DNA from 3 places in the Undibacterium sp. TJN19 genome. Region 1 is predicted to be linked to each of the others. Evidence: predicted binding sites of a transcription regulator. Region 1 holds the regulator's gene; each other region holds the start of a gene.

What was found. Region 1 encodes sigma-54, which starts transcription at its own class of promoters, with help from an activator protein. Its sites were predicted from a motif close to TGGCANGNAANCTGCTTT; they were not measured.
Region 2: a site for sigma-54 is predicted at 2,557-2,574, ahead of ACO0LH_RS16410 (ANTAR domain-containing response regulator). Genes of this name have one in related genera too.
Region 3: a site for sigma-54 is predicted at 2,248-2,265, ahead of nirB (nitrite reductase large subunit NirB). Genes of this name have one in related genera too.

Annotation. Positions count from the first base shown of each region.
Region 1 is NZ_JBMPPL010000001.1:686,982-691,229, forward strand. Features, by position in the region: gene lptB (LPS export ABC transporter ATP-binding protein) at 1-706, shown strand, start outside; gene ACO0LH_RS03220 (RNA polymerase factor sigma-54) at 718-2,205, shown strand; gene hpf (ribosome hibernation-promoting factor, HPF/YfiA family) at 2,314-2,667, shown strand; gene ACO0LH_RS03230 (enoyl-CoA hydratase/isomerase family protein) at 2,975-4,069, shown strand; gene ACO0LH_RS03235 (ABC transporter ATP-binding protein) at 4,173-4,248, opposite strand, start outside.
Region 2 is NZ_JBMPPL010000005.1:290,340-294,587, reverse strand. Features, by position in the region: gene ybaK (Cys-tRNA(Pro) deacylase) at 78-569, shown strand; gene plsY (glycerol-3-phosphate 1-O-acyltransferase PlsY) at 671-1,300, shown strand; gene tsaD (tRNA (adenosine(37)-N6)-threonylcarbamoyltransferase complex transferase subunit TsaD) at 1,422-2,450, opposite strand; gene ACO0LH_RS16410 (ANTAR domain-containing response regulator) at 2,613-3,281, shown strand; gene ACO0LH_RS16405 (CmpA/NrtA family ABC transporter substrate-binding protein) at 3,687-4,248, shown strand, end outside.
Region 3 is NZ_JBMPPL010000005.1:118,803-123,050, forward strand. Features, by position in the region: gene nirB (nitrite reductase large subunit NirB) at 1-2,217, opposite strand, end outside; gene ACO0LH_RS15725 (EAL domain-containing protein) at 2,740-4,248, shown strand, end outside.

The sequences.
Region 1 (4,248 bases):
CTATGGCGCGCGCCAGGTAGTACGTGACGTATCGCTACAAGTGAAAAGCGGCGAAGTCGTTGGCCTGCTCGGCCCGAACGGTGCGGGCAAAACAACTTCTTTCTACATGATCGTTGGCCTGGTGCCATCGGACGCAGGTGACATCACGATAGATGCTGTCAATATATCTCAGTTACCCATCCATCAAAGGGCGGTGCTGGGCTTGTCATATTTGCCGCAGGAAGCTTCAGTATTTCGCAAGCTGACAGTCGAAGACAATATCCGCGCTGTTCTGGAATTACAGAAAAATGCCCACGGAAAATTTCTTTCGACCAAAGAAATCGATGAACGTCTCGATGCCCTGCTGGCGGATTTACAGATTGAAAAAATTCGTGAAAGCCAGGCCTTGTCGCTATCTGGCGGTGAGCGCCGTCGTGTGGAAATCGCACGTGCGCTGGCGACCAATCCCCGCTTTGTTTTGCTCGACGAACCCTTTGCCGGGGTCGACCCGATTGCCGTCATCGAAATCCAGCGCATTGTGCGCTTTTTGAAAGAACGTGGCATCGGCGTGCTGATCACCGATCACAATGTGCGTGAAACCCTGGGCATTTGCGATCATGCCTACATCATCAATCAGGGTGCTGTACTGGCAAGTGGCAAACCCGACGACATCATACAAAATGAATCCGTGCGGCGCGTCTATCTGGGGGAACACTTCCGGATGTGACGGGAATCATCATGAAACAAAGCCTGCAACTACGTACTTCCCAGCATCTGGCATTAACGCCCCAACTGCAACAATCGATACGGTTATTGCAGCTCTCCACTTTGGAATTACATCAGGAACTGGAAACCCTGCTGACAGAAAACCCCTTGCTTGAGCGTGTCGATGACCCGCTTGACCATGCTGTACGTCTGTTGGCCGATGGTGCCATCAACACCAGCAGCAGTGCCGCGGATGCCGGCATGGAAGCGCCAGCCATACGCGAAGAAGCAGCCGCAAGCACAGAGCAAAACCAGGAAGCTGAAGCCCCTGCCAGCAATGACACCATGAGCACCAATGAAGACGACTGGAGCTTCGATGATGGTCACCATGGCGCAGCAGCCAGCGATGATGAAGATGGCCGCCCACAACTGGGCGCAGCGCAAACTACCTTGCGCGAACACCTGCTGGAGCAAATGCGCCTGAACCTGCGCGAGCCACGCGACCGTGCGCTGGTAGAGCTGATGATCGATGCACTCGACAGCAATGGTTATCTGACTGAAACCCTGGATGAAATCCATGCCAGTTTGCCATTGGAATTGTGCATAGAACCGGAAGAGCTGGCCTTCGCGCTCAACATGCTGCAAAGCTTTGACCCGGCAGGTGTGGGTGCGCGCAGCCCGGCAGAGTGCCTGGCCTTGCAAATCAGGCGCCTGCCCAGGATTGCTTTCGTGACACGCCGCCTTGCACTAAATATTGTTGAGACACAACTCACTTTATTTGCACAACGGGATTTCACGAAATTAAAGAAAATACTGGACTGCGATGATGAAGATTTGCGCGATGCACAAACTGTCATCAGGCAATGCAAACCCCGGCCAGGTATCGCCTTTACTGCCGATGATTCAGACTATGTCGTGCCCGATGTCATCGTCAGAAAGTCAGGGAATGGCTGGCAGGTGCTCTTGAATCAGGATGTAATGCCAAAGTTGCGCGTCAGCAGCATGTACGCCAACATCATGAAACAAAACCGCGGTGAAAGTGGACTTGGTTCACAATTGCAGGAAGCGCGCTGGCTCATCAAGAACATGCGGCAACGTTTTGATACCATTTTGCGCGTTGCACAAGCGATAGTTGAAAGACAACGTAACTTTTTCACCCACGGTGCAGTTGCCATGCGCCCCCTTGTTTTGCGCGAAATTGCTGATACACTAGGATTACACGAGAGCACTATCTCACGTGTAACAACCCAAAAATACATGCTGACCCCACATGGCATGTTTGAGTTGAAGTATTTTTTCGGCAGCCACGTCGCGACGGAAACAGGGGGAGAAGCATCTTCCACCGCGATACGGGCACTCATCAAGCAATTGATAGGAGCAGAAGACCAGAAAAGCCCACTCTCTGATAGCAAAATTGCAGACATGCTGGGTGAACAGGGCATGGTAATTGCCCGACGGACAGTTGCCAAATACCGTGAAGCCCTCAAAATCCCCCCAGTGAGCCTGCGTAAATCTTTGTAAGTAGTCCTTGTAATCACGGTTTGAATTGCTATATATGATTTAGCTCAATGTTATTTGAACGCAAAGAGCTTTTCGTAATGGCAAGCAACATCACTATAGGAGCACAGTATGAATCTCACAATCAGTGGACATCACGTCGAAGTAACTCCTGCAATTCGTGAATATGTACATACCAAGTTAGAGCGCATCAGGCGGCATTTCGACCAGGTCATTGATATCGCCGTCATCCTGACGGTGGACAAGCTCCGGGAAAAGGAAAAAAGGCACAAAGCAGACATTAATTTGCATATCAGCGGTAAAGATATCCATGTTGAAAGTCTGGCACACGATCTCTATGCAGCGATTGATACGCTGGTCGATAAACTCGATCGCCAGGTCATCAAACATAAAGATAAAATACAAAGTCACCAGCACGATGCGATCAAGCACATACCTGATCCGGCGTCAGCCCAAGACGTGTAAGCCATAGCCCTGATCGGGCTGATGGCATCCAAAACAAGGACGCGAAAGGCGTCCTTTTTGTTTTCTTGAGACCTTATTGATGCTTTATTGACTCATCGTTGAGCCGTCACCAAGCATGGCAAAGTCATCATTTATATACATTATTCATGTTGACTGAGTCATTGATTAGCGCCAGACAATCCGTCGCATTCGCACAATCAGAAAATTTCTTTGCGCTATTTCTGCATATGCTTATACATCTAGTGACGTGCACTGCCTGCAAAGTTAGAATAACAGCTTCGTCCCTTACCCTGCATAGCGAATCACCATGAGCGAATTTGTACTCACTTCCGTCAAGAACCATATAGGCTTCATCACACTCGACAGACCCAAGGCGCTGAACTCGCTATCGCTGGACATGGTGCGGGCGCTGACCACGACCCTGCTGGCATGGCAAAACGACGCCAGCGTACGTGCGGTGTTTATTCATAGCAGCAGCGAAAAGGCTTTTTGCGCCGGTGGCGATATCCGTTTCTTTTATGATGTGGGCACGGCAACACCCAAGGGTGATTCTGCCCTGCTGGAAGATTTTTTCACTGAAGAATACGCTTTAAATCATTTGATTCATTTTTACCCAAAACCCTATATCGCCCTGATGAATGGCGTGGTCATGGGTGGTGGCATGGGCATCGCCCAGGCGGGTGAAGACTGCCGTCTGCGCATCGTCACCGAACGCACCAAGATGGCCATGCCGGAAGTGAATATCGGCCTGTTCCCGGATGTTGGCGGGGGTTATTTCCTGTCGCAGGCCCCGGGCGAGCTGGGCACCTATCTGGGATTGTCAGGTGAAATCATTACGGCAGCTGATGCCTTATACGCTGATCTGGCAGATGTCTTTGTACCGACATCCGGGATACCGGCTTTACTGGGTTTGCTGGAGCAGACAGATGCCGCGGATATACGTGTGGCCATACGTGAATTTGCTGCACCGTTCACAGCACAAATACAGCCAGAGAACAGCAAACTGGCAATACAGAGAGATGTGATAGACCAGGATTTCAATGGTAATAGCGTTAAGGCCATCTGCGAAAAGCTGCAAGAAAATAATGCCGAATTTGCACAACAGACCCTGGCGGTGATGCAGAAGCGCTCTCCCTTGCTGATGTCAGTCACGCTGGAGCAGTTGCGCCGCAGTGCTGCCATGTCAGTCTCTGACTGCCTGCGCATGGAAAGAAATATGGTACGCCATTGTTTCAAACATGGTGAGGTACTGGAAGGCATACGCGCTCTGGTGGTAGACAAAGACAATACGCCACGCTGGTCGCCAGCAACATTGGTAGAAGTCAGTGCAGAACAGATAGCCGGTTTCTTTGCTGAGGTATGGCCAGCACATGCGCACCCTTTGCGTCATCTGGCTGGCTAGGTAGCCATACCGGCAATACAGGCAATACAGACATTCATACCGCCGTCAAAAAAAAGGGGACAGCATGCTGTCCCCGTTTTTTTATCTGTAGAAGAATCATGCATCAATGTTGCGCGCCGCCCCCCAGATAAGCGGCTTTGACCGCAGGATCATTTTGCAGGCTGGCAGCGGGGCCGTGT
Region 2 (4,248 bases), on a different contig from region 1:
GAAACTTTGACTGTCAGCCATCGGGAGATATAATTTGCCCAGTTTGAAAATTGCATATTCGTCAAAGTGAGCACATCTTGGCCAAGAAAGAACACGTATCCGTTACACAGGCAACCCAGTTCCTGCGCAAACACAAGGCAGAATTTTCCGAGCACCCCTATGCGTATGAAGAACATGGCGGCACGGGCGTGTCCGCACGTGAGCTGGGTGTGGATGAGCACCATGTCGTTAAAACCCTGGTCATGCAGGACGAGGCAGCCAAGCCCATGATCGTGCTCATGCATGGCGACCGCAAGGTATCAACCAAAAACCTGGCAAGGCAAATTGCCTGCAAATCGGTAGAGCCCTGCAAGCCTGAAAATGCGCAAAAGCATTCAGGTTACCTGGTTGGTGGGACTTCGCCGTTTGGCACCAAAAAAGCCATGCCTATCTATGTAGAACGTAGCATACTGGATTTACCAAAAATTTATATCAACGGCGGGCAACGTGGTTACCTGATCGGCATTGCGCCGGAATTGCTGATCAGCCTGCTGCAGGCACATGCCGTAGACTGCGCTATGGATGAATAATCGCCTACATCGTCTAGAATAGACAAATCAAAAAATCACATTGGGGTGTTACCCCTGGCTGAGGGAAGTTTTTTCCTCTGAAATAAAGAATAAGGAAAAAGATGAATACAATTCTGGCTGCCATCGCCGCCTATCTGATCGGTTCACTGTCGTTTGCGGTAGTGGTAAGCAAGCTGTTTGGTCTGGCTGATCCGCGCACTTATGGATCGAAAAACCCGGGGGCGACCAATGTTTTACGCAGTGGTAACAAGGCGGCAGCCGTGCTGACCTTATTGGGTGATGCCGTCAAGGGCTGGTTCGCAGTCTGGCTGGCGATGACCTACGCAACGCAATTTCAACTGGACGATGGCAGTATCGCAATTGTTGCGCTGGCTGTTTTTCTTGGGCATTTGTGGCCAGTGTTTTTCAAATTTGTTGGCGGCAAAGGGGTGGCGACTGCTGCTGGCGTCCTGATCGGCATTAATATCTGGTTAGGTGTAGCGACGCTGGTGACCTGGATGGTGGTGGCGTTCGCATTCCGTTATTCTTCATTGGCGGCGCTGATCGCGGCGATCTTTGCGCCCTTGTACTATGGGTTTTTGTTCGGGCCAGATGTCAAACTGCTTGCCGTTTTTATCATGAGTGGTCTGCTGGTTTATCGCCATCGCCAAAATATAGCGAATTTGATGAATGGCAAAGAAAGCCGCCTGGGCAGCAAGAAAGACGTTCAGGCAGGCAGCAAGAAAAAATAGTGATCGGCAAATGACAAATAAGTCTGCGTAAGCCTGCATGTTTGTCATTTGCTACTGACACTGACTCTGACATTGCTATTATCAGTCCAGCGCCAGGTGTGGAAGTGATATCTGAATCGTGTCAGGCAGCAACGAGCTCCTGCAAGGGCCAGCGTGGCCTGACATTAAAGCCATAATCCCGCGTTGCCAGTGCGGGATTTTTTTTCAGCCGCATGGCGCCTGCAAAGGCGATCATCGCGCCATTGTCGGTACAGAATTCCAGTTCCGGGTAATACACTTGAAAGCGTTTCTTTGCTGCAGCGGCATTGAGCGATGCGCGTAACTGCTGGTTGGCACCGACGCCACCAGCAATTACCAGGCGTTTCAAGCCGCTTTCCTTGATCGCTGTCAGGCATTTCGCCGTCAACACGTCAACGATGGCGTCAACAAAGCAGCGGGCAATATTGGCTTTATCCTGTTCACAGATATTAGCCGGATGATTTTTTACTACTGTCAGCACTGCGGTTTTGAGACCAGAGAAACTGAAGTTCAGGTCTTTTGAATGCAGCATGGGGCGCGGGAATTTATAAGCGGCAGAGTCACCAAATTCTGCCATTCTTGAAATGGCCGGGCCACCAGGGTAAGACAGTCCCAGTAATTTGGCTGATTTATCGAAGGCTTCGCCTGCCGCATCGTCCAGTGTTTCACCCAATAACTGATAACGCCCCACTCCATCGACGCGCATCAATTGGGTATGGCCCCCTGACACCAGCAAGGCGATGAAGGGGAATTCCGGCGGCTGGCTGGCCAGCAAGGGTGATAGCAGATGGCCTTCCAGGTGATGCACACCCAATACCGGAATATCCAGTGCCATGCCGAGACCGCAAGCCACGGATGCGCCTACCAGCAGCGCACCTGCCAGGCCTGGCCCCTGGGTATAGGCAATTGCGTCTATCTGTTTCTTGCCCAGATTGGCCTTGCCTAATACTTCAGTCAGCAAGGGCAGGGCGCGACGAATGTGGTCACGTGATGCCAGTTCAGGCACAACGCCACCGTATTCCTGATGCATGGCGATTTGTGAATGCAGGGCATGTGACAACAGACCACGCTCCGTGTCATACAAGGCCAGGCCGGTTTCATCGCAGGAAGATTCAACGCCGAGAACTATCATGTAAATTTCTAAATTGGATGGATTAAAGGCAGGTAAGCTGGTGATGTATCGCTTGAAAATAGCAAGCCGATAACAAATAGTTTGCCTTCATCCAGAAAAACTGGATTGGTGCGAATCTTGCTACAGTTCGCATAACGAGATTATATCTGGCCTTGCCCACAAATGCGCAGCAAACCGAATAGTGATAATGCGATAAGACCACCATCACAAAGCCTGCGGATTGTGGTGGTGAATACGGTTATCCAGACTGAAGACGAATTGCAAGAGCATGCTCAGGCGCAACTGGCACGTTCACGCGCCTTGCGCATAGGCTTGCTGCAGGCAGGTTATAACATCATCGCCGTGATTCCGGGTGATCTGTACATGAGTGAGCGCATAGCACAGATGCAGCCCGACATGATCATTATTGACGCCGAATCTGATTCCCGCGATGTACTCGAACACATGGTTTTGTTGACACGTGATGCGCCACGCCCCATCGTTTTGTTCACGGAAGATGGTAACCAGTCACATATGGTGGCTGCCATGGAAGCCGGTGTTTCGGCCTATGTTGTGGCTGGGTTGCAGTCTGAACGTATCAAGCCAGTGCTCGATGTTGCCATGGCCCGTTTCAATGCTGATCAGAAACTGCGCACAGAATTATCGGATACCAGGGCCAAGTTGCAAGAACGCAAAACCATAGAGCGCGCCAAAGGTTTGTTAATGGAGCGTCATCACTTGTCAGAAAATGAGGCTTACCAAAGAATGCGCAGGCAGGCGATGGAAAAAAATCTGAAACTGGTAGATCTGGCGCAACGCATACTGGACGTCGCGGATTTGCTGGGGGCTTAAGCCCAGACTTGTGCGTGTAATTGGTGCGCCGCGTCATTGCGGTGCGAAAAACATCGCCGTTTTCTTTTTTATCGTGCTTCTTACCTGACCATGCGCGCGCGAAATGATATGGCACGGCAATTGCTAGGCTAAAAGAAAGTACCAAAGCTGGTACGTAAGAAAAAGTGAGCCTGACTAACGGCGGTCACCTCACCAGACAAAGGTGTCTTTCCACACGGTTTTCCGGCGTGGGATGACGCCTTTTTTCATTGCAGAAGTTAATACCTAAGCTGGAGTGCAGACATGACGAATCAGGAACCATCTACCAAGCTAGCTAACCTTGTCAATGCGCAGGAAGATCATGAACCGAATTTCAAACGTCGTAGTTTCTTGCAAAGTGCCGCAGTGGCAACGGGGGCAGGCATCATGGGGTTGAATACAGGTGGGGTCTGGGCAGCTGGATCAGACAAGCCAGAAAAAGAAGAAGTCCATATTGGCTTTATTCCGCTGACTGATTGTGCGTCAGTGGTGATGGCGTCGGTGCTGGGCTTTGATAAAAAATACGGCATCAAGATTATTCCTTCCAAAGAATCATCTTGGGCCAGTGTGCGCGACAAGCTGGTCAATGGTGAGCTCGATGCTGCTCATGTGTTGTACGGCCTGATTTATGGTGTGCAACTGGGTGTCGGTGGCAATAAAAAAGACATGGCCGTTTTAATGACACTCAACAACAACGGCCAAGCAATTACCTTGTCTAAAAAGCTGGCCGACAAGGGGGCAGTCGATGGTGCAGGTCTGGCAAAGCTGATGCAGACCGACAAGCGCGAATACACATTTGCCCAGACTTTTCCGACCGGTACCCATGCGATGTGGTTGTATTACTGGCTCGCTGCGCACGGCATCAACCCCATGAAAGATGCCAAGGTGATCACCGTACCACCGCCGCAAATGGTGGCGAATATGCGCGTTGGCAATATGGATGGCTATT
Region 3 (4,248 bases), on a different contig from region 1:
TAGCTGCAGGAAAGCGCCTGCATGTTCCATCACTTCTTCATGCGTCTTCAGTTTGACAAAGAACTGTGCCACTTCGGTTTTGATACCACCATTACCACCGACATAAATTTCCCAGCCTGAATCAACACCGATGACGCCGACATCCTTGATACCTGCTTCGGCACAATTACGCGGGCACCCAGATACCGCCAGCTTGACTTTATGCGGCGCATACATGCGTGCCAGCTCACGTTCCAGTTGCTGGCCCATGAGAGTGGAATTTTGCGTTCCGAAACGACACCATTCACTGCCCACACAGGTTTTTACGGTACGCAAACCTTTGGCATATGCCAGGCCAGAAGGCATACCCAGGTCTTGCCATACGGCGCGCAAATCTTCTTTTTTCACACCCAGCAAATCGATGCGCTGACCACCGGTTACTTTGACGGTCGGTATCTTGAATTTATCAACCACATCAGCAATCCGCCGCAATTCGGAAGAATTTGTCTCACCACCCCACATGCGCGGGATGACAGAATAAGTACCGTCTTTCTGGATGTTCGCATGTGAGCGTTCATTGATATAACGCGATTGCGGATCATCCTTCGCTTCACGCGGCCAGGTCGAGATCAGGTAATAATTAAGTGCCGGACGACAGCTCGAACAACCGTTCGGGGTGCGCCACTCCATGAATTCCTGCACGCCTGCCACAGTCAGTAATTTATTAAGCTTGATCGCCTCACGCACCTGCTGATGGCTATGATCAGTACAAGCACACATGGGCTTGACCTTGGATGCGGTGGAATAATCACCGCCGGCAGTAAACATGATGATCTGTTCCACCAGGCCAGTACAGGAACCGCAGGACGCTGATGCCTTGGTATGCTTGCGCACATCGTCCAGCGTGAACAGACCTTTTTCCTTGATGGCCTTGACGATGGTACCTTTACAGACGCCATTACAGCCGCAGACTTCGGCTTCATCCGGCATGGCGGCAGCTTTGGTATGCCCCTCATGACCGACATCACCGGTATTCGATTCACCAAACATCAAAGAGTCGCGGATTTCAGAAATGTTCTTGCCTTCACGCAGCAGTTTGAAATACCAGCTGCCATCGACGGTGTCACCATACAGGCACGCACCGATGAGTTTGTCGTCTTTCACCACCAGCTTCTTGTAAACACCGCCTATGGGGTCGGACAGAATGATTTCTTCGGTATCTTTACCGCCCATGAATTCACCGGCAGAAAACAGATCGATGCCAGTCACTTTGAGTTTGGTGGAAGTGACTGAGCCCTGGTAACGACCTATGCCAAAATTGGCCAGATGATTGGCACAGACCTTGGCCATTTCAAACAAAGGAGCAACCAGGCCATAAACCGTGCCACGATGGTTCACGCATTCGCCGACTGAATAAATGCGCGGGTCATAAGTCTGCATGGTGTCATTGACGGTAATGCCGCGATTGCAGTACAGACCAGCAGACTCTGCCAATGCCGTGTTCGGGCGTATGCCCACAGCCATGACAATCAATTGTGCCGGTATCTCCAGTCCGTCGGTAAAGCGTATGGCTTTGACATGACCGGCATCATCACCGATGATGGCTTCGGTATTTTTTTCCAGCAAAAAGTTCAGGCCACGGTCTTCCAGCGATTTTTGCAGCATCTTGCCCGCGACAGGGTCAAGCTGGCGTTCCATCAACCAGCCCGGCAAATGCACTACAGAGACGCTCATGCCACGCATTTTCAATCCATTGGCAGCTTCCAGGCCCAGCAGCCCCCCGCCGATGACAACGGCATGCGTATGTTCTTGCGCGGCGGCGATCATGGCATTGGTGTCATGAATATCACGGTAGGCAATGACACCCTTGAGGTCTTTGCCGGGAACCGGCAGCATGAAAGGTGTGGATCCGGTCGCCAGCAACAGACGATCATATTCAGTCTCTGTGCCGTCTTCGGCAATTACGATGCGCCTGTAGCGGTCAATTTTGGTGATTTTTTTACCGAGATGCAGGGTGATATTATTTTCTTCATACCAGTCGACATCATTGAGCATGATGTCCTTGATGGTTTGTTCACCCGCCAGCACCGGTGACAATAGAATGCGGTTGTAATTGGCGTAAGGTTCTGCACCAAAAACGGTAATGTCATACAGGTCGGGAGCAATCTTGATCAACTCTTCCAGGGTACGTACACCTGCCATACCATTCCCTACCATCACAAGCTTTAACTTCTTCATGGCCGCTCCTTTACATATTTGCACAGTCACTAAGCAAGAGCAATGCCAGTTAGCAAGCGCCACAATAGAAGCAACAGGATTTTAATAAGTCCGCACCATTTTGACTTTGCATAAATATGGTTTTAATATCGAAAAACTGATTATTCATCAGCCAGCAGATGGACAATGCCACTTGATGTCGCAGTGCTTTCAAAATCTGTTATGGCACTGCCTTGATCACATCAACATTCAGACCATTTCAGTGCGCTGCACCATAAAGTTCGATTTTTCGCACAACTTTCTTACTTTTTGTTTTAGCCCGGCAACAGAAGACAAATAGTCTTGTCCTCGTAATTAATAGTGTATTAACATTAACTGAGATATGTTGATACAGTAAGCATTGAGCAACTACTTAGCAGCGACTTATTGGCCACTTATCGGCCACTTATCAGCCGCTTATCAGCCACTAAGTTGCCACTTAAGCTATGCATCATCGTATACTTGAAGTTAATACCTACCACGTCAAACCGGACCGCCATCACTATGCGCAATAGCTTCAATAGACTGATTCACTTTTTGCGCTTGCGTCGCATCGGCGTGCGACTGGCACTCAGCTATGGTTTGTTACTGTTCTTGTTTAGTATTGTGTTGTTTTTACCAATTTCACAGATACAGAAAATGACCATGCTGAGCGAAAAATTCGCTCGCAATGAAATGCAAAGCCTGTTGTATGTGCAAGAGCTCAGTCTTTCCACCGAGAACGTCGGGCGCGCCCTGCTTCAGCTATTGACTGTTCCTTACGAGCAACGTGTTCCCGAATACACCGCAGTCGATGAAAAAAACCGCCAGATCGTCAGGCTGATCGCTTCGCTGGAAACGACTTTAAGCGACCCTGAGCAGTTGCAAACGCTGAAACTGCTGAAAGAAAAACACAGCATCTATCTTGCCAATTATATTGCCACCGTCAACCAACTGGAAGACGAAGGCCAGGACGCAGCAAAATCGACCTTCCTGAAACAGGTACAGCCTGCACTGGCCGCTTTGTTACAGGAATCAAAAAACTTCCTCAGCCGCGAGCAAAAACTGATACAGCTACACCAGGCTGAAGCGCAACAAGATTTTGAACACACCGGCATGATGGTTGTCGTGCTCTCTGTATTTGCGGTATTGCTGGCAGCCGTACTGGCATGGCTGACCACGCGCAGTGTCGTCAGGCCACTGGCAAGACTGGAAGCCAGTGCCCTGCAAATCGCCAACGGTGATTACAAGACCCGTTTTATTCCCAGCAAGACAGAAGAAGTTGCGCGTGTTGGTGAAGCACTCAACAATATGGCGACGGCCATCGGCATACGCGAGCAGGCGGTTGAACACCTTGCCTATTACGACCCCTTGACCGATTTGCCAAACCGCACGTTTTTGCTGAAGACCCATGAGGGCAAGGGCCAACCGCACCAGGGCCTGATACTGATGGATCTGGCGCGCCTGAAAAGCATCAATGAAACCCTGGGTTTTGACACTGGCGACACCGTCATCTCCGATGTTGCCCTGCGTTTGAAGGCCGTGCTTGCCAGTGATCAGAACGGGCAACAACCCTGGCTGGCCAGGCTGGCTGGCGGTGCTTTCGCCATACTCTGTTTCAACAGCTCAAAAAGCAAGATGGAAGACCTGCTTCATCGCATCAGTCAATCCATGGCAGACCCGGTCAGATGTGGTCAGCATTCAGTTGATGTCAGCCTGGTGGTGGGCCTGGCAATGACAACCGATACACCTTTGCCATTGATGACGCTGATACGCAATGCCGAAGTGGCCCTGTATGCAGCCAAACGTAGCGCCAGCGCTTCGGCCTGGTATACCGATGCACAAGAAGCTTCACGGCTCAGCCACCTCAGCCTGCTGTCTGACTTGCGTTCAGCCGTACGTGCTTCAGAACTGCAAATGTGGTTGCAACCCAAAACCCATCTCGAAGACGGCAAAGCTTACGGCTTTGAAGCGCTGGTGCGCTGGCAACATCCCACGCGCGGCTTCATTTCGCCGGCAGAGTTTATCCCCTTT